2 regions of the Brachybacterium sillae genome follow, and region 1 is predicted to be linked to the other one. Evidence: predicted binding sites of a transcription regulator. Region 1 holds the regulator's gene; the other holds the start of a gene.
The links. Region 1 encodes LexA, which represses DNA repair genes until DNA is damaged. Its sites were predicted from a motif close to TCGAACANNTGTTCGA; they were not measured.
Positions count from the first base shown of each region.

Region 2: the regulator LexA is predicted to act here: its motif matches at 8,623-8,638, upstream of JSY14_RS06970 (HNH endonuclease signature motif containing protein).

Region 1 covers NZ_JAFEUW010000001.1:2,240,201-2,251,390, forward strand. Annotated here, with positions in the region: gene feoB (ferrous iron transport protein B) at 1-1,570, shown strand, start outside; gene JSY14_RS10335 (FeoC-like transcriptional regulator) at 1,570-1,839, shown strand; gene dapF (diaminopimelate epimerase) at 1,866-2,813, shown strand; gene JSY14_RS10345 (class I SAM-dependent methyltransferase) at 2,806-3,447, opposite strand; gene hflX (GTPase HflX) at 3,592-5,118, shown strand; gene JSY14_RS10355 (ATP-dependent DNA helicase) at 5,187-7,172, shown strand; gene JSY14_RS10360 (anhydro-N-acetylmuramic acid kinase) at 7,269-8,534, shown strand; gene lexA (transcriptional repressor LexA) at 8,595-9,266, opposite strand; gene JSY14_RS10370 (LysM peptidoglycan-binding domain-containing protein) at 9,453-9,836, shown strand; gene nrdR (transcriptional regulator NrdR) at 9,893-10,360, shown strand; gene JSY14_RS10380 (HelD family protein) at 10,570-11,190, opposite strand, start outside.
Region 2 covers NZ_JAFEUW010000001.1:1,517,907-1,529,096, reverse strand. Annotated here, with positions in the region: gene JSY14_RS07005 (IS1380 family transposase) at 1-42, shown strand, start outside; gene JSY14_RS07000 (hypothetical protein) at 493-921, shown strand; gene hutI (imidazolonepropionase) at 974-2,284, shown strand; gene hutH (histidine ammonia-lyase) at 2,412-3,971, shown strand; gene JSY14_RS06985 (NADP-dependent oxidoreductase) at 4,288-5,205, shown strand; gene JSY14_RS06980 (MBL fold metallo-hydrolase) at 5,360-6,865, shown strand; gene JSY14_RS06975 (metal-sensitive transcriptional regulator) at 6,875-7,135, shown strand; gene JSY14_RS06970 (HNH endonuclease signature motif containing protein) at 7,164-8,600, opposite strand; gene JSY14_RS06965 (formate/nitrite transporter family protein) at 8,775-9,698, opposite strand; gene JSY14_RS06960 (DUF2231 domain-containing protein) at 9,771-10,277, opposite strand; gene pdxH (pyridoxamine 5'-phosphate oxidase) at 10,407-11,159, opposite strand.

The DNA of each region.
Region 1 (11,190 bases):
GCCCACCCCCGTCGTCGTCGCGCTGACCATGACCGATGTCGCGGCACGCCGCGGCACCACCGTCGACCCCGCGCGCCTCGCCGAGGGCCTCGGGTGCCGCGTGGTCGTCGTCGACCCGCGCCGCCGCACCGGCATCGGCGAGCTCGCCGCCGCGGTGGACGCCGCCCTCGAGGATCACTGCGCGCACGTGCCGCGGCCGGTCGACCTCCCCGCCGACGCCGACGACTTCGCCCGCGCCGATGAGCGCTTCGCGATGATCGACGCCGCCCTGGAGCCCGCCGTCACCTACGCCGCCCCGACCGGTCGCTCCGCCTCCGACCGGGCCGATGCCGTGCTGCTGCACCCCGTCGCCGGTCCGCTGATCTTCCTGGCGACGATGTGGCTGGTCTTCCAGATCACCACCACCGTCGCCGCGCCCCTGCAGGACGGCCTGGATGTCCTGGTCGCCGGCCCAGTCTCCGCGGGAGCGAGCCGGCTGCTGTCGGTCCTGCACCTGGACCATCCCCTGGTGAGCGGCCTGATCGTCGTCGGCCTCATCGGTGGTGTCGGCATGCTGCTGACCTTCGTGCCGCTGATGGCGATCATGTTCCTGCTGCTGTCTCTGCTGGAGGACTCCGGATACATGGCCCGTGCCGCCGTCGTCGCCGACCGGCTGATGCGCGCCCTCGGCCTGCCGGGCAAGGCGTTCCTGCCGCTGATCGTCGGATTCGGCTGCAACGTGCCGGCGATCGCCGCGACCCGCGTGCTCGGCGACGCCCGGCAGCGGCTGATGACCGCCCTGCTGATCCCCTTCACCTCGTGCAGCGCCCGCCTTACGGTGTACGTGATGATCGCCAGCGTCTTCTTCCCCCGCAACGCCGGCACCGTGGTGTTCGCGATGTACGTGATCTCCGTGGCGCTGGTGGTGCTGGTGGGCCTGCTGATGCGGCGCACTCTGTGGCGGCGCATGGGCGCCTCACCGCTGGTGCTGGACCTACCCGCCTACCAGGTGCCGGTGCCGCGGCTGATCCTGCAGGCCACGTGGGTGCGGGTGCGGGCGTTCCTCCGCACTGCCAGCGGCATCATCGTCGCGACCGTCACGGTGGTGTTCCTGCTGCAGGCGATCCCCGCCGCCCCCGGGTATGCCATCGGGCAGGTGCCGCCGGAACTGTCGCTGTACGGCGCCCTCGCCGGGGTGATCGCCCCGGTGTTCACCCTCGCGGGCTTCGCCGACTGGCGCACCACCGGTGCCCTGGTCACCGGGTTCGTCGCCAAGGAGGCGGTGATCTCCTCCTGGGCGCAGACCTACTCCCTCGAGGACCCCAGCGGCCTGGCCGCCGCCGACCAGGGCCGCAGTGCCCTGGGGCAGGCTCTGCGCGCCACGTTCGAGCAGAGCTCCGGCGGGCATCCCACTGCCGCCGTGTGGGCGTTCATGGTCTTCCTCCTCGCCTACACCCCGTGCGTGGCGACCCTGGCCGCGCAGAAACGCGAGATCGGCCTGCGGTGGACGGCCGCCGGTGTCGCGATCCAGCTGAGCACCGCCTGGCTGCTCGCGGTGCTCGTCTTCCAGACGCTGAAGGTGGTGCTGTGATGCAGACCGTGACTCTCGGAATCCCCACCCGTCGCCCCACCGGCCCGCTCGCGAAGGTCACCGACGCCCTGCGGCACGGGTCCACCACCCCGGCGGCGATCGCCCGCACCAGCGGACTGTCGTTGTCCACGGTGGAGGCCTCGCTCGATCACCTCGAGCGGATGGGCCGCATCGACCGGGCCGTCATGGCCTCCGCCTGCCCCACCGGCGGGTGCGGCTCGTGCACCCTGGGTGCCGACGGCGGCCCCGCCTGCGGCACCCGCCACTGAGCACCGCGCCGCGTAGGCTCGCGCCCATGAGCATCCCCGTCGAGCACAGCACCCCCACCGCCCGCACCGACCAGCGTGGCACCACCCCACTGCCCACCGACCGGACCGGGAGGACGTCGCCTCTGCGGCGCTTCACCAAGGGCCACGGCACCGAGAACGACTTCGTGCTGGTCGAGGACGTCGACGGGCAGCTGGATCTCGACGAGCAGACCGTGCGGACCCTTGCCGATCGGCGCGCCGGCATCGGCGGCGACGGCGTGATCCGGGTGGTCCGCACCCGCGCCGCCGGGATCGACGCTCCCGCCGACGCCCCCGAGTGGTTCATGGACTACCGCAACGCCGACGGCTCCCTCGCCCAGATGTGCGGCAACGGCGTGCGGGTGTTCGCCGCCTACCTGGACCGGGCCGGCCTCGCCCCGGAGGGCGCCTTCCCGATCTGGACCCGCGCCGGGGTGCGCACCATCGAGATCCTGCAGCGTCCCAGGAGCGGGCACGCCGAGTGGATCGTGCGGGTCGGCATGGGGCCCGCCCGGTTCGGGGACACCCCGCGGGAGGTCGCCCTCGACGGGGACGGCGTCCCGGCGATCGCCGTCGAGACCGTCGACGTCGACATGGGCAACCCGCACGCCGTCGCGTTCCTGCCGGAGCCGGTGCCGCTGGAGCGATTGGACCTGAGCCGCCGCCTGGACCTGACCCCCGCTCCCGAGGGCGGCACCAACATCGAGGTCGTCAGCGAGCGCGGCCCGAGACATGTGGCGATGCGGGTCGTGGAGCGGGGTGTGGGGGAGACCCGGTCCTGCGGCACCGGTGTCGCGGCGGTGGCCGCCGCCGCGGCCCGCCGCGCCGGGGACACCAGCGGCGCCGACTGGCGGGTCGACGTGCCCGGCGGAACGCTCACCGTCGGGTGGACCCCTCAGGGGGAACTCACCCTCACCGGGCCCGCGGCGCTCGTCGCCGACGGCGAGCTCATCTGAGGTCTCCGCCCGGCGCCGACTGCGTGACGGGCCCCACCTGCAGCACGCGAAACCCCTTGGCGCTGGCGAGCTTCGTGACCGTCCGCTGCGGCAGCTGCCCGTCCAACCAGGCCGCCAGCGGGTCGGCGCCGAGATTCCGCCCCACCACCAGCGCGGCCCAGCCTGACGGATGCAGTCGCCCGATCCACTCCAGCAGCAGGGCGTGCAGGGCATCCTTCCCGATGCGGATCGGGGGGTTCGACCAGATCGCGTCCAGGCGCAGATCCCCCGGCACCTCCTGCGGGGAGGCGACGTGGAGGTTCGGCAGTCCCAGCCGGCGGGCGTTCTCCCTGGTGAGCTCGCGAGCGCGCTCGGAGACATCCACCGCCCACACCTGCGCGGCGGGGTGACGCAGCGCCGCCGTCAGAGCGATCGGCCCCCACCCGCAGCCGAGGTCCAGCACCGTCGCCCCCGGTGGCAGGGACGGCAGCAGATCCAGTCGGTCCAGCAGCACCGCGGTGGCCTTGTCCAGCCGGTCGCCGCTGAACACCGAACGGGCCGAGACGAGCTCCCGCTCCTGCCCCGCGAGCACCACCCGCAACGGTCGCCGCGCGTCGTCGGTGGAGGGGGTGGGGGAGAAGTAGTGCTCGGTCACCGGCTCAGGATACGGGCGGCCCGGCGGGGTGCTGTTGGCGATAAAACCGGTGTGCCGCGGGCGGCCGCGTGGGAGACTCGGGAGCACGCATCCGCCGGACCCCCTCCGCCGGAGCCCTGTCACCCGACCCCAGGAGAGCCCCGCGTGCCGATCGCCTTCCATCCTGATCCCGAACCCGACACCGACGTCGACGGGACCGCTGCACAGGAGACGGAGGGCAGCACCACCCGTCGGCGCGACCCGCTGACCGAACGGATCCTCTCCCGCGGTGACGCGTCCGTCTCCTCCGTGACGTACACGTCTGACACCGACGGTGACCAGCTGGACCTCGCCGACCGTCACGCCCTGCGGCGCGTCGCCGGTCTGTCCACCGAACTCGAGGACATCACCGAGGTCGAGTACCGGCAGCTGCGGCTCGAACGTGTGGTGCTGGCGGGCCTGTTCACCAGCGGCAATGTCGAGGACGCCGAGAACTCCCTGCGGGAGCTGGCGGCGCTGGCCGAGACCGCCGGATCGCAGGTGCTCGATGGGGTCATGCAGCGCCGCAACCATCCGGATCCCTCCACCTTCCTGGGCCGCGGCAAGGCGCAGGAGCTCGCGGAGATCGTGGCGGAGGTCGGCGCGGACACCGTCATCGCCGACGGTGAGCTCGCCCCCAGCCAGCGCCGCGCCCTCGAGGACGTGGTGAAGGTGAAGGTCATCGACCGCACCGCCCTGATCCTCGATATCTTCGCGCAGCACGCGAAGTCCCGTGAGGGCAAGGCGCAGGTGGAGCTGGCCCAGCTGGAGTACCTGCTGCCGCGTCTGCGCGGCTGGGGTGAGTCGATGTCCCGCCAGGCCGGTGGTCGCGTGGCCGCCGGTGGCGCCGGCATGGGCTCCCGCGGTCCCGGTGAGACGAAGATCGAGCTGGATCGTCGCCGGATCCGCACCCGCATGGCGAAGCTGCGCCGCGAGATCGCGGAGATGAAGCCCGCCCGGGAGGCGAAGCGTGCCGACCGCAAGCGTCGGGAGGTTCCCGCCGTGGCCATCGCCGGGTACACCAACGCCGGGAAGTCCTCCCTGCTGAACCGTCTCACCGGTGCCGGGGTGCTGGTGGAGAACGCCCTGTTCGCCACCCTGGATCCGACGGTGCGCCGCGCGCAGACACCCGACGGTCGCGAATTCACCTACGCCGACACCGTCGGCTTCGTCCGCTCCCTGCCGACGGAGCTGGTGGAAGCGTTCCGTTCCACCCTCGAGGAGGTGGGAGACGCCGACCTGCTGCTGCACGTGGTCGACGCCTCGCACCCCGACCCGGAGGGCCAGATCCGCGCGGTCCGCACCGTCCTGGCCGACATCGACGGCTTCGACGTGCCGGAGATCGTCGTGCTCAACAAGGCCGACATCGCCGAGCCCGAGACCATCGCCCGGGTCCGTAGCCAGGTGGGCGATTCCGTGGTGGTCTCCGCGCGCACCGGCGAGGGCATCGAGGAGCTGCGGCAGCTGATCGCCGAGCGTCTGCCCCGGCCGGCGGTCGAGGTCGACCTGGTGGTGCCCTACACCCGCGGGGACCTCATCTCCCGAGCCCACTCCACCGGCGAGGTCCTCGCCGAGGAGCACCTGGAGGAGGGCACCCGCCTGCACGCCCGCGTCGACGAGGCCCTCGCCGCGGAACTGCGCGCCGCCGCCTGAACAGCACCGCCCGCGACTACCCTGGATCGGTGCCCGCTGCCCAGGACCCGCCCGACCTGACCGTCCTCATGGAGGCGGCGGTGCGGGCCGTCGGCGGGAGCCCCCGTGAGGGGCAGAGCGCGATGGCGCATGCCGTCGGCACCGCGATGGAGGAGGAACGGCACCTTCTGGTGCAGGCCGGGACCGGCACCGGCAAGTCCCTTGCCTACCTGGTGCCGGCGCTGCGCCGGGCCGTCACCAGTGGCCGCCCGGTGGTCGTGTCCACCGCCACCATCGCCCTGCAGTCGCAGATCGTGACGAAGGACCTGCCGCGGATCGTTGCGGCTCTCGCGCCACTGCTTCCGCGGACTCCCACCTACATGCTGCTGAAGGGCCGCGCCAACTACGTGTGCCGTCACAAACTGGACGGCGGCTACCCGGAGGATCTGGCCCCGGGCGCTCTGTTCGCCGAGGCCTCCGTGGACCCCCGGGGAGAGAGCTCCGAACGCCTCGGTGACCAGGTGCGCCGTCTGCGCGAGTGGGCCGAGACCACCGACACCGGCGACCGCGATGACCTCACCTCCCCGGTCTCCGACCGAGCGTGGCGGCAGGTGTCCGTCTCCGGTGCCCACTGCCTGGGGCAGACCTGCCCGATGGTCGAATCCTGCTTCGCCGAGCGCAACCGCGCCCTCGCCCGCCAGGCGGACCTCATCGTCACCAACCACGCCCTGCTGGCCATCGACGCCTTCGACGGGCACGGCATCCTTCCCGAGCACGATGCTGTGGTGTTCGACGAGGCCCATGACCTCACCGACCGGGTCACCGGCGCGGTCACCGAGATGCTGTCCCCGGGGATGCTGCGCACCGCCGTGCGGGACCTGCGGGCCCTCGGGGTCGTGGCCACCGGCCTGGACGATGCCGAGGATGCGCTGCGCGGGGCCCTCGAGGAACTTCCCGACGGCCGCGTGATCGGGGAGATCGGGCCGCGGCTGCGCGATGCCGTCGAACTGGCCCGCACCGCCGCCCGCACCGCCCACACCGATGCCAAGGACGCCGGCGACCATGCCGCGGGCGCCACCGCCGGCGCCCGCAAGGCCGTCCGGGCGAACCTGCAGGAGATCATCGATGTGTGCGAGCGCATCTCCCGGCCCGACGAGGACGACGTTGTTTCGATCAGCCATGCGGAGCAGACCGGCCGCAGCATGCTGCTGGTGGCGCCGCTGTCGGTGGCCCTCGCCATGCGCTCGCGCATCCTCGAGGCCCGCACCGTGGTCATGACCAGCGCGACCCTCGCCGTCGGCGGCCGGTTCGAACTGCCCGCCGGTGCCGTCGGCCTGCGGGCCGCCGACCGGGTCGACCCCGAGGCGCCGCAGCGTCGGGTCGACCGGTCCGCCTGGGCCGGGCTCGACGTGGGCAGCCCCTTCGACTACCGACGCCAGGGCATCCTGTACATCGCCCGGCATCTGCCGCAGCCCGGACGCGAGGGGCCCTCCCCGGCGATGCTCGACCACCTGACCGAGCTGATCGACGCCTCTGAGGGAGGCGCCCTGTGTCTGTTCTCCTCCCGCCGGGCCGCGGAGGTCGCTGCTGATCATGTCCGCGCCCGCCTCGACCTGCCGCTGGGGGTGCAGGGGGAGGACTCGATGTCGAACCTGGTGCGGGAGTTCCAGGCCGATGCCCGCAGCTCCCTGTTTGGGACCCTCACCCTGTGGCAGGGCGTGGACGTGCAGGGTATGACCAGCCGTCTGGTGGTGATCGACCGGATCCCGTTCCCCCGACCTGACGACCCGCTGACCGCCGCCCGCCAGGAACGCATCGCGCAGCGCGGTGGCAACGGGTTCATGAGCGTCTCCGCGCAGCATGCGGCCCTGCTGTTGGCGCAGGGCTCCGGACGATTGATCCGCTCGGCCGGCGACCGGGGGATGGTCGCGGTGCTGGATCCGCGCCTGGCGACGGCCCGCTACGGCGGGTTCCTGCGCGCGGCCATGCCGCCGCTGTGGCCCACCGCCGACCCCGAGGTGGCCCTCGCCGCCCTGCGACGCCTGGCCGCCCAGACCGGGGCCGCAGACCGCTGAGTCGCCGAGCCGCCCGGAGGGAAAAGGATTCCCCGGCGACATCGGTGAGGGAAGTAAACTTCCCTGACGGTGCGCAGACGGTATGCGGAGGTGGCTGTGGGCGGAGGATTCGCTCCCGAGGGACCGGCGGCCGCCCCGACGCCGTTCACCGTCCTCGGGCTGATGTCCGGGACCAGTGTGGATGCGATCGATCTGGCTCTGGTCCGCTTCCGGCCCGACACCGACGACCCATCACTGCTGCATGGCGAGCTGCTCGCCACCGGGGAGACCGCCTGGGATCCCGGCATTCGACGGGACATGCTGCAGATGCTCCCGCCACGACGCAGCGGCGTTGCCGAATGGAACCGGCTGCATGCCGCCGTGGGGGAGGGTCTCGGTCGTGCGGCCGCCGGCTTCCTCGCGCATCACGGCGCGCGGCCGGGGCTGGACGTGCAGCTCGTCGTCTCCCACGGGCAGACGCTGCACCACTGGGTGCGGGAGGACGGCACCGTCGGCGGATCCCTGCAGATCGGCGACCCGCACCGCATCCACGCCGCCACCGGCGTCCCGGTGCTGTCCGATCTGCGCTCCGCCGATATCGCCGCCGGGGGTCAGGGCGCGCCGCTGGCGCCGCTGCTGGACTCCCTGCTGTTCGGGGACTGCCCCACGGCGGCGCTCAACCTCGGGGGCATCTCGAACATCACGATCGTCGGGGTCGCGGGTGGGATCACCGGTGGGGACGTCGGCCCGGCGAACGCCCTGATGGATGCGGCCGTCGCCGAGGCAACCACCGGTCGCGACACCTGCGACGTGGACGGTCGTCTCGCAGCCCGCGGCAGGATCCATGACGACCTGCTGCAGGCACTGCTGGCCGATCCGTTCTACCGCCGCCCGTTCCCCCGGTCGACCGGGCGGGAGTATTTCACGGGGGACTATGTGGCACAGCGGGCCGGGGCGCTCGCCGACGTCGACCTGCCGGACCTGCTCGCCACGCTGGTGGAGCTCACCGCCCGGACCGTCCGTGACGCGGTGAGTGCATACCCCGTGGAGCGGGTGGTCGGATCCGGTGGGGGTATGCGCAATCCGGTGCTGCGCGCGCGACTGGCGCAGCTGCTGGGGGAGCGCGGCATCACCCTGCGCGACGCCTCCGACCTCGGGGTGCCCGCAGACGCGAAAGAGGCTGTGCTGATGGCCGTCATCGGCTGGTGCACCGCCCACGGTCTGCCCGGCGTCCTGCCCGGTGCCGACGGAACCGGGGCGCTGACGGGAGCACGGAGCACGCAGATCCTGGGCTCCCTCACGCCCGCTCGTCCTCCCGCTGCCTGGCCGGTCAGCAGGACCCCTCTGATGCCCCGCCGACTGGTGCTCACGGGCGGCGCCTGAACCTCGGGCTGTCGGCCGCGCCTCTGACGAGGGGGTGGGCGCGACCGCTCCTGCGAGAGGTCAGATGGCGCGCAGCACCGCCACGACCTTGCCCAGGATCTCCGCCTCATCACCGAGGATCGGAGCGAAGGCCGGGTTGTGCGGCATCAGCCACACGTGACCGTCGCGGCGCACATAGGTCTTCACGGTCGCCTCGCCGTCGATCATCGCGGCGACGATCTCACCCTTCTCCGCGACCTTCTGCTGGCGTACGACCACCCAGTCCCCATCGCAGATCGCGGCGTCGACCATCGAATCACCCACCACGCGCAACAGGAACAGATCGCCTCCGCCGACGATCGCCTCCGGCAGGGTGAAGACGTCCTCCACCTGCTCCTGGGCGATGATCGGCACCCCCGCGGCGATGCGACCCACCAGCGGGACGGACACCGACGGGGAGGAGGGCCAGGTCTCCTCCGGGGCCGGGCCCTGCGGATCGCCGCCCTCATCGGTGGGGACCAGCTCCAGGGCCCGGGGGCGCTTCGGATCGCGCCGCAGATACCCCTTGCGCTCCAGTGCCGCCAGCTGATGCGCCACCGACGACGGGGAGGTGAGGCCGACGGCGTCACCGATCTCCCGGATCGTCGGGGGGTAACCACGCTGGGCGACCGCCTCCCGGATCGTCTCCAGCACGCGCTGCTGCCTCGGGGTCAGCCCGGCGGCCGGGGTCTCGGTGTCCTCGTGCGGGGTCATCGCTGTCCTCCTGCGGCCCGGCAGGGGCGCGCCGTTCGTTTGTCGGGGGGTGCTGATCGGATGCGGACATGGCCACCATAGGCGGCCCGGACCGAGCATCCAAACATCTGTTCGAGGATTCTCTTGCGTGTCGCGGGTCGCGGGCCTACAGTCGTACACGTATTCGATCGAACAGGAGTTCGGACCATGAGCACTCTTGCCGCCCAGCCCGCGATCGTCCCCGCTCTGCGTGGGGGCCGCGGCCCCGCCGCCCCGACGCACCTGGTGCCCACGCGGCGTGCCCGCCTGCTCATGACTCTGCCGGCCGTCGCGGCGATGGTCCTCGCCATCGCGGCCCTGGTGCTGGGCGTCGGCCCGGGCGCGGCGATCGCCGGCGGGGGTGCCGACACCCTTGTCGTGCAGGTCGAGGCCGGGGACACTCTGTGGGCCTACGCCGAGGAGTACGCCCCGGAGGGCATGACCGCCTCGCAGTTCGTCCACGAGGTCCAGCAGCTGAACAACCTGCCCACCGCCCGTCTCACCGCCGGGCAGACCCTGGAGCTGCCCGTGGCCGAGGACGCCGGTCACTGATCGGGAAGAATCGGATCCACGAGGTGGGGGTCCGGGGGCGCCGGTAATCTGGTGAGGTGCACTGCCCTTTCTGCCGCAACCCTGATTCGCGCGTCATCGACTCCCGCACCGCGGACGATGGCGCGTCCATCCGGCGACGTCGGCAGTGTCCCGCCTGCCAACGCCGGTTCTCCACCGTGGAGACCGCCTCGCTGTCCGTGGTCAAGCGTTCCGGGGTGAGCGAGCCCTTCAGTCGCGCCAAGGTCATCAGCGGTGTCCGCAAGGCCTGCCAGGGGCGCCCCGTCACCGATGACCAGCTCGCCGTGCTCGCGCAGCGCGTGGAGGAGGCAGTGCGACAGAGCGGCCAGGCCGAGGTCGACGCCCATGACGTGGGCCTCGCGATCCTGCAGCCGCTGAAGGACCTGGACCAGGTCGCGTACCTGCGATTCGCCAGCGTCTACCAGGATTTCGACTCGCTGGAGGACTTCGAGAGCGCCATCGACGCCCTGCGTCGCGAGGCCACCGATCCCACCGCCGACGCCTGACACCACAGGCCCCGCCGGGTGAGGTCTGGCAGGTGGTCGGAGCAGCCCCGCCGAGCCCTTATGATGTGACGCGTGCGCCTCGCGCGCACACCGCGAGCGGCGGTCGTGGAGGGGAAGCCACGGCCGCCGCTCTCCTCATTCCGGGGCGGGGGTGCGCCCCGCGATCGGCCGGCCCCGGTGGCGACCCGCCGACGATCGGCCAGGGCTGATCACTGCGCGTCGGAGCGCAGGGCGGTCGGGATCTCCCGGCTGTGCAACACCACCAGCTGCGAGGTCGCACGGGTCAGGGCCACGTACAGGTCACCGGCCCCGCCGCGATGCTCCAGCAGAGCCGCCGGCTCCACCACCAGCACCGCATCGAACTCGAGGCCCTTCGCCTCGTGCGGCGTCATCACCGCCACCACATCGTCCACACCGGCGCTTCCCAGACCCACCCGGGCCGTGGGAGCGGCCGCCCGGATCGCGTCCGCCAGGGTGGGCACCGCCTCCTCGTCGGCGATCACCGCGATCCGGCCCGCATCCTGCCTGAGCAGCTGCCGCACCCGGTCGGCGGTGCGCCCCGCCAGGTCCGACGCTGCACAGGCGATGCTCTCCAGCTCATGCTCACCCTCGCGCACCGAGGTCACCGGGGTGACCGGCAGATCCAGCTCCTCGGCCACCGCCACCGCCCGGTCCATCAGCCGGCGCGGGGTGCGGTAGTTGACCGTCAACCGCTCCACGTGCAGGCGATCCTCCACGTACGGGTCGAGCACCCGCTGCCAGGAGGAGGTGCCCGCCGCCGAACTCGTCTGCGCCACATCACCCACCACGGTGAAGGACTTCGTCGGGCA
Region 2 (11,190 bases), 720 kb from region 1:
ACTGGCGTCAACCGGCTCCGCACCACCGTCGCACAGACCTAACCCGGCGAGACCACCCGCCCCACCGACCAGCATCAACCTCTCGGGAGTGGAACCCGACCGCCCGCAACGGACACTGCGACGATCTGTCATACCCGAATGCCACAATCAGCAGCTCAACACCGGCAACGACGCCGACCCACCCCGCTCACCAGCCCGATGAAACATCGAGGTTTGTATTGTGCATACGCGGCTTCGAATGGCGTGACAGAGCAGTTCATGGTGAACGGCGACGGCTGTCCATGGGGAGAAGTCCCCATCGTGCGAAGTGGCATCACCGCGGTGCCGCCCACCACACTGGAACCCGGCCCATGGCCGCGCCGATCCTACACGCACCGGCTGAGAGGGTGATCTCGAATGATCCCGAGACGGTCACTGCTGCCTCTTGCCGCTGTCGTGGGGGGAGGGCTGGTCGGCCTCCCGGGCTGCACGAGACGACCGGAAGGACCTCGCATGCAGGAGAGTGGACAGTCCACGCCGATGACAGTGTTCGACGGGGATGCCGCTGCTGCGCAGGAGGAGTTGCGCGCCCTCCTCGCCGATGCGGAGGCGGCCCTCAGCGAGGCGTTCACGGGCCTCGACTGGGCTGACACGGCGGCCCCGGAGTCGTCGGCCGTCCTCGGAGGCTGCACGGTTCGCGTGCCGGGACGACGCGCCTCCACCTATCTGGGGCGAGAGGCGTCCGACTGGAGCCGCATCGAGGAGGCACTGACCTCTGCCGCCCGGAAGCACGGCATGGCGGAGACGTCCGCGCTGACGGGTGGGACCGGTGGATGGCTCACCAGCACGGCCCAGGGGCGGGGCCTTCGCCTGGAGTTCCGCAGCAAGGGCCACTGTGAGCTCGCCGTCTCCGCGGTGGTCGCCGGAGACTGCGCCGACTGATCGGCCACCAGTCGGTTTCGGGAGCCACTCCGCCCCCCCGTACGCTCGTGCCATGACGACGACGCTGCTGACCGGCATCAGTGAACTGTGGACTTTCGACCCCGTCCGCGACGCCGAGCGCGGCACCCCGAACGCCGCCGCAGCCACCGATGAGCAGGTGCTGCGGGACGCCGCCGTGGTGATCGACGGTGAGCGCATCGCCTGGACAGGCCCCGCCGCCGACGCCCCCGACGCCGACGAGCGCGTCGACCTGGGCGGTCGCGCGGTGCTGCCGGGCTGGGTGGATTCGCATACCCACCTCGTCTTCGCCGGGGACCGCTCGGCGGAGTTCGAGGCCCGCATGGCCGGGGAGGCGTATGCGGCCGGGGGGATCCGGGTGACCATGGAGGCGACCCGCGCAGCGGGCGTCGCGCAGTTGGCCGAGCTGGTGCGGGGTCGGATCGCGGAGGCGGTGCGCGGCGGCACCACCTGTCTGGAGACGAAGACCGGATACGGCCTGACCGTCGCCGCCGAGGCGGAGGCCGCACAGATCGCCGCCATCCTGCACGCGGCGGGGGAGCTCGATGAGGTCACTTTCCTCGGCGCCCACCTGGTGCCGCCGGAGTACGACGGCACCGTCACCGTCCACGGCCGGGCGGCCGACGCCGACGCCTACGTCGACCTGGTCACCGGGGACATGCTGCAGGCGGTGCAGGCGCAGGGCGGGGACGCGCTGCGCTGGATCGACGTGTTCTGCGAGGAGGGCGCGTTCACCACTGAGCAGTCCCGCCGGGTGCTGCAGGCGGGCCGGGAGGCCGGGCTCGGGCTGCGGGTGCACGGCAACCAGATCGGCGAGTCCCAGGCGGGGGTGCAGCTCGCGGTGGAGCTCGGGGCGGCCAGTGTCGACCACCTGAACTTCCTCTCCGACGCCGATATCGACGCGCTCGCCTCCACCGCCGGGCACCCGGTGCGCGGGGAGGGGGAAGGGCGTCTCGCGGTCGACGCCGGGCCGACGGTCGCGACGATCCTGCCGGCCTGCGATCTCTCCACGCGGGCGCCGCTGGCCCCGGCCCGTCGCCTCGCCGATGCGGGGGCGCAGCTGGCGATCGCCTCGAACTGCAACCCCGGTACCAGCTACACCAGCGCCATGAGCTTCTGCGTCGGCACCGCGGTGCTGCAGCAGCACCTGTCCCTGGCGGAGGCGCTGCGCGCTGCGACCCGCGGCGGGGCCCTCGCGCTGCGGCGCTCCGACGTCGGCCACCTCGGTGTCGGCGCCCGAGCCGACCTGCATGTGCTGGATGCGCCCGCTGCGATCCACCTCGCGTACCGGCCGGGCATGCCCCTGACCCACCAGGTGTGGCGCCGCGGCACCCGCGTCGTCTGACGCCCCCTGCCTGCCGGCCTGCTCCCGGGCACCCGATCCGACATCCCGGACGGGTCCTGGTCAGCGGCTCGCCCGGCGGCCCGGAGCCCCTTGGTTCCGGGCCGCCGCGCCCCGCACACTGGCCCGCATGACGCAGCAGACCTCGCAGCAGACGATCACCCTCGGTTCCTCCGGTCTCACCCCGGCCGACGTCCTCGCCGTCGCCCGCCACGACGCCCGCGTGGAGCTCGACGCCGCCGCCCGCGAGCATGTCGCCTCGGTGCGTTCCCACATCGAGGCCCTGGCCGCCCCGGACCACGCCCCGGTGTACGGCGTCTCCACCGGCTTCGGTGCCCTCGCCGACACCTCCATCCCGGTGGACATGCGACGCGACCTGCAGCGCGCCCTCATCCGCTCCCACGCCTCCGGCGCCGGCCCCGAGGTCGAGCGCGAGGTGGTGCGCGCCCTGATGCTGCTGCGCGCGAAGACCCTCGCCTCCGGCCGCACCGGTGTGCGCCCCGTCGTGATCGAGACGATGCTGGCGCTGCTGAACGCGGGCATCACCCCGATCGTCCACGAGTACGGCTCCCTCGGATGCTCCGGCGACCTCGCCCCGCTCGCGCACTGCGCGATTGTGCTGCTGGGCGAGGGGCGGGCCCGCGACGCCCAGGGGCAGGAGCGCCCCGTGTCGGAGCTCCTCGCCGAGGCCGGCATCGAACCGATCACCCTGGAGGAGAAGGAGGGCCTGGCCCTCATCAACGGCACCGACGGCATGCTCGGCATGCTGCTCATGGCCCTGGCGGACCTCGAGGCGCTGGTGCGGGTGGCCGATGTGACCTGCGCCCTGTCCGTGCAGGGCCTGCGCGGCCGCGACGGTGTGTTCCGCCCCGAACTGCACCAGCCGCTGCGCCCCCATCCGGGTCAGGCCGACTCCGCCGCGAACATCCTGGCGGTGCTGGAGGGATCGCCGATCATCGCCGACGTCGCCGCGGAGGGCTCCCGCGTGCAGGACGCCTACTCGCTGCGCTGCGCCCCGCAGGTCGCCGGCGGGGTGCGTGACACCATCGCCCACGCCCGCACCGTCGCCGAGCGGGAGCTCGCCGCGGCGATCGACAACCCGGTGGTGCTGGAGGACGGCACCGTCACCTCGAACGGCAACTTCCACGGCGCGCCCGTCGCCTACGTGCTGGACTTCCTCGCCGTCGTCGCGGCGGACCTGGCCTCCATCGCCGAGCGGCGCACCGACCGCATGCTCGACAAGGCCCGCAGCCACGGCCTGCCGCCGTTCCTGGCCGACGACCCGGGCGTCGACTCCGGGTTCATGATCGCCCAGTACACCCAGGCCGCCCTGGTCAGCGACATGAAGCGGTTGGCGGTGCCGGCGAGCGTCGACTCCATCCCCTCCAGCGCCATGCAGGAGGACCACGTCTCGATGGGCTGGCACGCCGCCCGGAAACTGCGCACCGCCATCGCCAACCTGCGGCGGGTGCTCGCCATCGAGCTGCTCACCGCTGCCCGCGCGATCGACCTGCGCTCCCCGCTGGAGCCGTCGCAGGCCTCCGCCGCCGCCATCGCGGTGCTGCGCCGCACCGTCGAGGGCCCCGGCCCGGACCGTTTCCTCGCCCCCGACATCGCCGAGGCCGAGGCGCGCCTGCTCGACGGCAGCGTCCTCACCGCGGTCGAGGAGGTCACCGGCCGCCTGCGCTGACCGGATCCGATCCACCGACCGGGCTGCCGGCGGCGCGGAAGGACCCCCACCGCGCCGCCGGCATGCTCGCGGCGATCACCGCTCCCGCCCCCAGGTGCGGCGCTCCCGCGGCGAGCCACAGCGCCGGCCCCGGGTGCCGGCCCTGGCCCCGGGAATATTCCCCACCGCCGAGGCGTCACACCCAGCGATGGTTGAAAGTTCATCGACGTTTCCGCGGGAACGTCTCCGGGCGTTCCCCCTGGGGGCGTCCCCCCTCGGAGAGTGTCGAGGGAAACGGTGACGCGGTGACGGTGACACGGCGACAGGAGGAGCAGTCATGGCGAAGCGACTGATGCAGCAGCAGGCCGGGGACATCCACGACATCGAGCTGGTGGAGGTCGAGGAGGAGCATGCGGGGGAGGGTGAGGTCCGCGTGGCCTTCCGGGCCGGCGCGGTCAACCCGCTCGACTGGAAGCTGGCCACCGGGGTCGCCCCCGCCGAGGCCTTCCACAAGTCCTTCCCGATGCCCTTCGGCACGGATTTCGCGGGGGTGATCGATGAGGTCGGCGAGGGCGTGGACGGGTTCGCCGTGGGTGATCGGGTCTTCGGCTCACGCCTGGCGGCGGGGTTCGGCGACACCATCACCGGCACCCCGAAGAAGCTGGCGCTGCACCACATCCCCGAGGGGGTGTCCGACGAGGTCGCCGGGTCTCTGGTGACGACCGGGAGGACCGCCGTCGCGATCATCGATGACCTGGGGGACATCTCCGGTCGGACCATCCTCATCGGCGGGGGCAACGGCGGTGTCGGAAGCCTCGCCGTGCAGTACGCGGTGAGCAAGGGTGCCCGGGTGCTGGCCACCGGGTCGGCCCGCAGCGCCGAGGCGATCCGCACTCTGGGGGCCGAGCCGATCGAGTACGGCGAGGGCATGGTCGACCGGATCCGCGAGGCCGCCCCAGAGGGCCTGGTGGCCGCCGCCGACACTCACGGCGACGAGGCGATCTCGGCCGCCCTGGAGCTGGGTGTCCCGGCCGAGCGGATCACCGCGATCGCCGCGAGCGACGTGCCCGACGGCGTGGTGAGCACCGGCGCCGCCAGCGCCCGGGCCGACGCCCTGGACGATGTGCTGCGGGCGGTGGAGGCCGGCACCGTGACCGTCGCGATCGACAGCACCACTCCGATCGACCGTGCCGTCGAGGCCATCAAGCGCTCCCGGGGTGGACATGCCTCAGGCCGCGTGATCATCACGGCCTGACCCCTCGGAGGGGGGGCGGGGTAACGTCGTGCCTATCGCGGCGGTCATGCTCCGAGTCTTGCGAAGATACCCCGGGGGGTATATGCTGGGGTTGTTCACCCCCCGCCCGGGAGACCGGAGCAACCGCCCCGCTGGGGCCCCGAAGGAGACATCCATGCTTCTCGAGCGCATCTTCGATGAGGACCTCGCCCAGGCCGGTTACGTCATCGGCTGCCAGGCCAAGAGCGAGATGATGGTCATCGACGCCCGGCGCGACATCCAGGAGTACCTGGACCTCGCCGCCAAGCACGGCATGACCATCACTCATGTCACCGAGACCCACATCCATGCCGACTACCTCTCCGGAACCCGCGAGCTGGCGGCCGCGACCGGTGCGACGATCCACGTCTCCGTTGAGGGCGGTCAGGACTGGCAGTACGGTTTCGAGGCCGAGCGCCTTCACGACGGCGACGAGATCCGCCTGGGCAACATCACCGTCCGCGCGGTCCACACCCCGGGTCACACCCCCGAGCACCTGATGTTCCTGGTCACGGACGGTGCCTTCGCCGATGAACCGGGGTATGCCATCACCGGCGACTTCGTGTTCTCCGGCGACCTCGGCCGCCCCGACCTGCTGGACGAGGCCGCCGGGGGTGTCAACACCCGGTTCGTCGGCGCCGAGCAGCTGTTCGAGAGCCTGAAGCGCTCCTTCCTCACGCTGCCCGACCATGTGCAGGTCCTGCCCGGCCACGGTGCCGGCTCGGCCTGCGGCAAGGCCCTCGGCTCCCTGCCCGGCACCACCGTCGGCTATGAGCGCCGGTACGCCTGGTGGGCCAAGCACCTGGAGAACGACGACAAGCAGGGCTTCATCGACGAGCTCCTCGACGGTCAGCCCGACGCCCACGCCTACTTCGCGCGGATGAAGCGCCAGAACAAGCTCGGCCCCGAGGTGATGGGGGAGGCCGGCCCGTCGGCCCAGCGCGCCGGCGAGAAACCCGCGAGCGAGCTGCACGAGTTCACGGCACCGGAGCTCACCGAGCAGGTCGAGAAGGGCGAGGTGACCGTCGTCGACACCCGCATGCCGGCGGAGGTCCACACCGGGACTGTCCCGGGCGCGCTGAACATCCCCGTGGCCACCGGCAAGATCGCCAACTACGGCGCCTGGGTGGTCGACCCCGAGCGCGAGTACGCCCCCCTGGTGGTGCTCGCCGACGATGAGGCCGCCGCCCGTGACATCTGGAGCCACCTCGTGCGTGTCGGCATCGACAAGGTCACCGGGTTCATCCCGAACTTCGAGGGGATGGCCCTGAAGAATCCTGAGACCGTGCCGGTCGACGGGCTCGACGACTACGACCGTGCGGTGCTGCTGGACGTGCGCCAGGTGAGTGAGCACAAGGCCGGGGCCATCCCGGGGGCGCGCCAGCTCTCCGGTGGCAAGGTGCTGTGGAACCTCGAGGAGCTTCCGCGCGACGGCCGTATCGTCCTGCACTGCCAGAGCGGCATGCGCGCCTCGGTGGTCGCCAGTGCCCTGCGGCATGAGGGCTTCGACGTCACCGAACTCGAGGGCAGCTACAACGCCTGGGTCGGTGCCGGGCGCGAGACCGTGACCCCCTCGGCCGACCTCGGCAAGGGTGATTCGATGACCGACTCCCCGCTGTCCGACCCCGCGACCGAGAACTGAGGGGGCGACGTGGAGCTCGATCTCGACCCCGAGGAGCTGCGTGCGGTGCGCAACCGTCTCAGCCGCGCCAACGGACAGCTCACCGCCATCATCCGCATGCTGGATGAAGGGTCGGAATGTCAGGACGTCGTCACCCAGTTGGCGGCCGTGTCGAAGGCGCTGGATCGGGCGGGTTTCGCCCTGATCTCCACCCAGTTGCAGCACTGCATCGCGGCCGGCACCGAGCCGGATCGGAAGCAGTTGGAGAAGCTCTTCCTCTCGCTGGCCTGACATGATCGACGCCCTCCGGGTGCGCGGCTCACGCCGCCGCCAGGAGGGCGTCGACGCATGCCCGGAGGGAGAACCCTCCGCCCCCGGTGCGGGGGAAGATCCGCTCGGGGTCGGGCTCGGGGTCGGGGTCGGGGTCACCGGGGCGTCGCGTGTCACAGTCACCGGCGTCCCCGGACTCCCGGACCGGGCGGGGGGTGGGCCAGTCGTCGTCGACCCGTCGGCCGTCGGGGTGCCTCACCACCAGCACGCGTCGCATCGACGGGGTGCCCGGCCGTGTCACCTCCCAGCTCAGCCGCAGACCCCCCTCATGCACGGTGACGTGGTGACGACGGCACAGCAGCACCAGGTTCTCGATATCGGTGGGGCCGCCCTCCGACCAGGGGACCACGTGGTGGCTGTCGAGGTGGCGCGTCTGGTGGCAGCCGGGGAACTGGCAGGTCGTATCGCGGATCGCGAGAGCCCGACGCTGCGCTCGGCTCACCAGCCGCTTCGCCCGCCCCAGGTGGAGGATCTCCCCCTCGTGACCCGCGATCGCCAGCGCGATCCGGTCCGTGCAGCTCCAGCGTGCAGCGGTCTCCGCCTCCACGGACCCCGCACCGCGCACCCAGGCCCGGTCGGCTCCGGTCCCCGATGTCCCCTCGCCGGGGTGCTCCAAGGCGGCCAGGTCCACCTGCATGACCACCAGATGCCGGTCTTCGCCACTGCGATCCACCGAGGCGCGCGCGAGATGGGACCTGGCCAGCTCCACCACCGCGTCGGCCCGGCGGTGCGCCAACGGTGGAGCGTCTGCGGTGAGCTTGTCATCGCCCGGTGGCGGGTCGTCCTCGGCGACGGGCCGCGCGTCGGCTTCCTCGGTGAGCCGTTCGAGGGCGGTGACGACCTCAGCCCCCGTCTCGGCCGGCAGCGTCGCGCTCAGGTGCACCATGCCCTGCTCGTCGGTCCACCAGCGTGCCTCCCGCAACGAGGACTGCTCCACGTGTGTGCCCTGAGCGGCCCGCAGGGCGCTCACGGTGCGTTCCAGCTGTGACGCGGTGAGGTCCTGCGCGAGCTCCACCATGGTCTCCTCGTCGACCCGACCGACGGCCCGCGTGAGGGCACGGACCTTCGAGAACGAGAGCCTGCCGCCGCGGAAGGCCTCCACGGTGAGCGGCATCTGCGCGAGCGCCCGCGCCACCCGCACGTGCTCACGTGCCGTGCCCGGTGCCATGGAGCAGGCCCATGACAGCCAGTGCGCCAGGCTCTTGAGCCCGACGTACCAGCGCAGCCCGTCGCGGCGGTCGAACTCGGCCAGCAGCAGCAGGAATTCGCAGGTGAGCTCGGCGATCCGGGCGGCGTGGTCCTGGATCCGCAGGCCCAGCGCCTCCGCGTCGGACTGGGTGAGCAGATCCGCGTGGTCATCGCCGTCCGGGCCCTCGGCGTCCGGGTCGTCGGCGGGTGTCGTCCACGCCCAGGTGTCCGCAGGCATGCTCATATTTCTCCCCCTTCTGTCGAACAGGTGTACGAACAGTGCACCAGGGGGCCCCGACAGACGAAGCACCCCTCGGCCGATGTGGACGAGGGGTACGTGGGGAGGAAACCCGCCGCAGGCGTTCCCGCGGGAACGTTTCCGCGGGAGCGCCTCCGGCACGGGGTCGCCGGATCAGGCGGCCGCGGCCTTCCGCCGGGCGCGGCGCATGAGCTCCCAGGTCCGGATGAGCCGGGGGAGTGTGAGGATGACGAGGCCACCGGCCATGTTCAGCGGGATCACCCAGGCGAACCACCGCAGCCACGTCAAGTACGGGATGTCGGCGCCGACGTGCATCGCCCCGAAGATCACCACCGAATTCAGCGCGCCGTGGAGCATTCCCAGGCCCACCACCAGGAAACCGGAGATCAGCGAGTTGACCAGGGCGATGATGCCCTCGCTCGAACCCTGGCTCATGCGGGTGACCAATGTGATCGTGAATCCACCGAGGAGTGCGAGAGCCGCCGTCTCCGCCGTGAAGCCGTCCTCGAGGTACCCGGTCGCGGCCCTGGTGAGGGTGTCGTGGTAACGGGGGAACGCCGCCACGATCAGCCAGGTGAACAGCCACCCGCCCACCAGGTTCGTCACCAGTGTCACGATCCACAGCCGCAGCAGCTGCATCCAGGTGCCCCGGCCCGCGACGACGGCGTTGATCGGCAGCAGGAAGTCCTCGGTGAACAGTTCGGAGTGGGCCATGCGCAGAGCGAACAGGCCGATGCCGAAGGCCGCACCCGCCAGCAGTTTCGAACCGGTCGCATCCATCACGGCGAGCATCGCCATGATGCCGAGGGCCACGTCGATCCCGCCGAACAGGCCGGTGATCACCAGCGCCCGCCACGTGCGATGCAGGCGCTCGGCACCCTCGGAGACGGTGTTCTCGAACTCCTCGACGAGTTCCTCCTCGAGCGCCTCCTTCGGGTCGGCGACGTCCAGGCCGTCCGCGCCGCCCGTGCCCTTCGAGTCCGTGCCGTCGGCGTCGGTGCCGTCGGTGTGGGTGTCACCGGTGGTCCGGTCGGAGCGGGTGTCCTCCGCGGGGCGCGCGGTGTCGTCCGTGGGCATGGGGCCTCCTGGGGTCGGGATGCCACATCGTCGCACGTCCGGCGCACACCCCGGAGCCGCCCGGCGGAGGGGTCAGTCGCCGTCGGAGGGTGTGGGGGATCCGGTGGCAGGCGCCAGACGATCGGTCCACGCCGCCGACGCACCGGTGTGCCCGACAGCGACGACGTCCACCGCCGCGGCCAGCGCGAACAGCACCGCCAGGGTGGCGAGGACCCGCTGCAGGGTGCGGCCGCGGGAACCGACGGCCACCGAGCCGTCGTGGTCGGCCCCCGCGCGGGTGTCAGCGCGAGTATCGCCCCGGCCCAGCCACCACAGGGCCGTGGTCAACAGGAACAGGGGGACCGCCAGCCACGGCAGCGTCTCGGCCAGGTCCGCATGCAGCTCGGGGACGCCGACGCGCTCCCCCAACGCCTCACCGCTCTCCAGCGCCAACGGCAGGACCAGCACACTGACGAGCGACAGCAGGGCGAGCAGCCCACCGAACTGCCGACGCCACCGCGGCACCAGGGCCACCGCGAGGGTGCCGAGCGCCACCAGCGGCACCAGGACGACGACGGCGTGCACCACGAGCACGTGCACGGGGATGCCGGTCAGCAGGTCGAGCCTGGGGGTTCCTCCAGTCGGGTCGGGCTCGGGACGCCCGACAGCGGGGCCCAGTGTGGACCGGTCCGTCTGCGAACCGGCTGACGGTCCGCTGGGTGGGCGCGCTCAGGGCTGCAGGCGCTCGTGGGTCCACGAGCCCGATCCCTCGGAGGTGTAGACGATGCGGTCGTGCATGCGGCCCGAGCGGCCCTGCCAGAACTCGATCCGGTCGGGCACCAGACGGAAGCCGCCCCAGTGCTCGGGCCGCGGCACCTCCCGCCCCTCGAACTCCCTCTCCACCTGCGCGTACTGCGCATCCAGGGCCTCCCGGGAGGCGATCGGCCGCGACTGGTGAGAGGCCCGCGCGCCCAGCTGCGAGCCGCGCGGACGGGAGGCGAAGTACTCGTCGGCCTCAGCATCGTCCACCCGCTGCACGAACCCCTCCACGCGCACCTGCCGCTGCAGCGCGTACCAGGGGAACAGCATGGCCGCCCACGGCGTGCCGGACATCTCCTGGCCCTTGGCGGAATCGCCGTTGGTGTAGATCACGAAGCCACGCTCGTCGTGTTCCTTCAGCAGCACCGTGCGGGATCGCGGCCGGGCGGAGGGGTGGCCGCCGTCGGCGGATGCGTCGCCGGTGGGCAGCTCGATGGTGGACAGCACGACGGCGGTCGGCTCCGGCAGGTCGCCCTCGGAGTCCCGACGGTCGAAGGCCTCGGACAGCCACCGGCCGAACAGTTCCAGCGGGTCGGCGGGGACGTCGTCACCGAGGGTGCCGGCGCGGTAGTCCATGCGCTCGGAGGCGAGGCGGGTGTGGGCGTCACCGGCCCGGGGATGGGCGGCCGGGGAAGGCGGCGTCTGATCAGAGGTGGGCGTCATCGCGGGTCTCCTGGCGGACGGGTGGATCGCT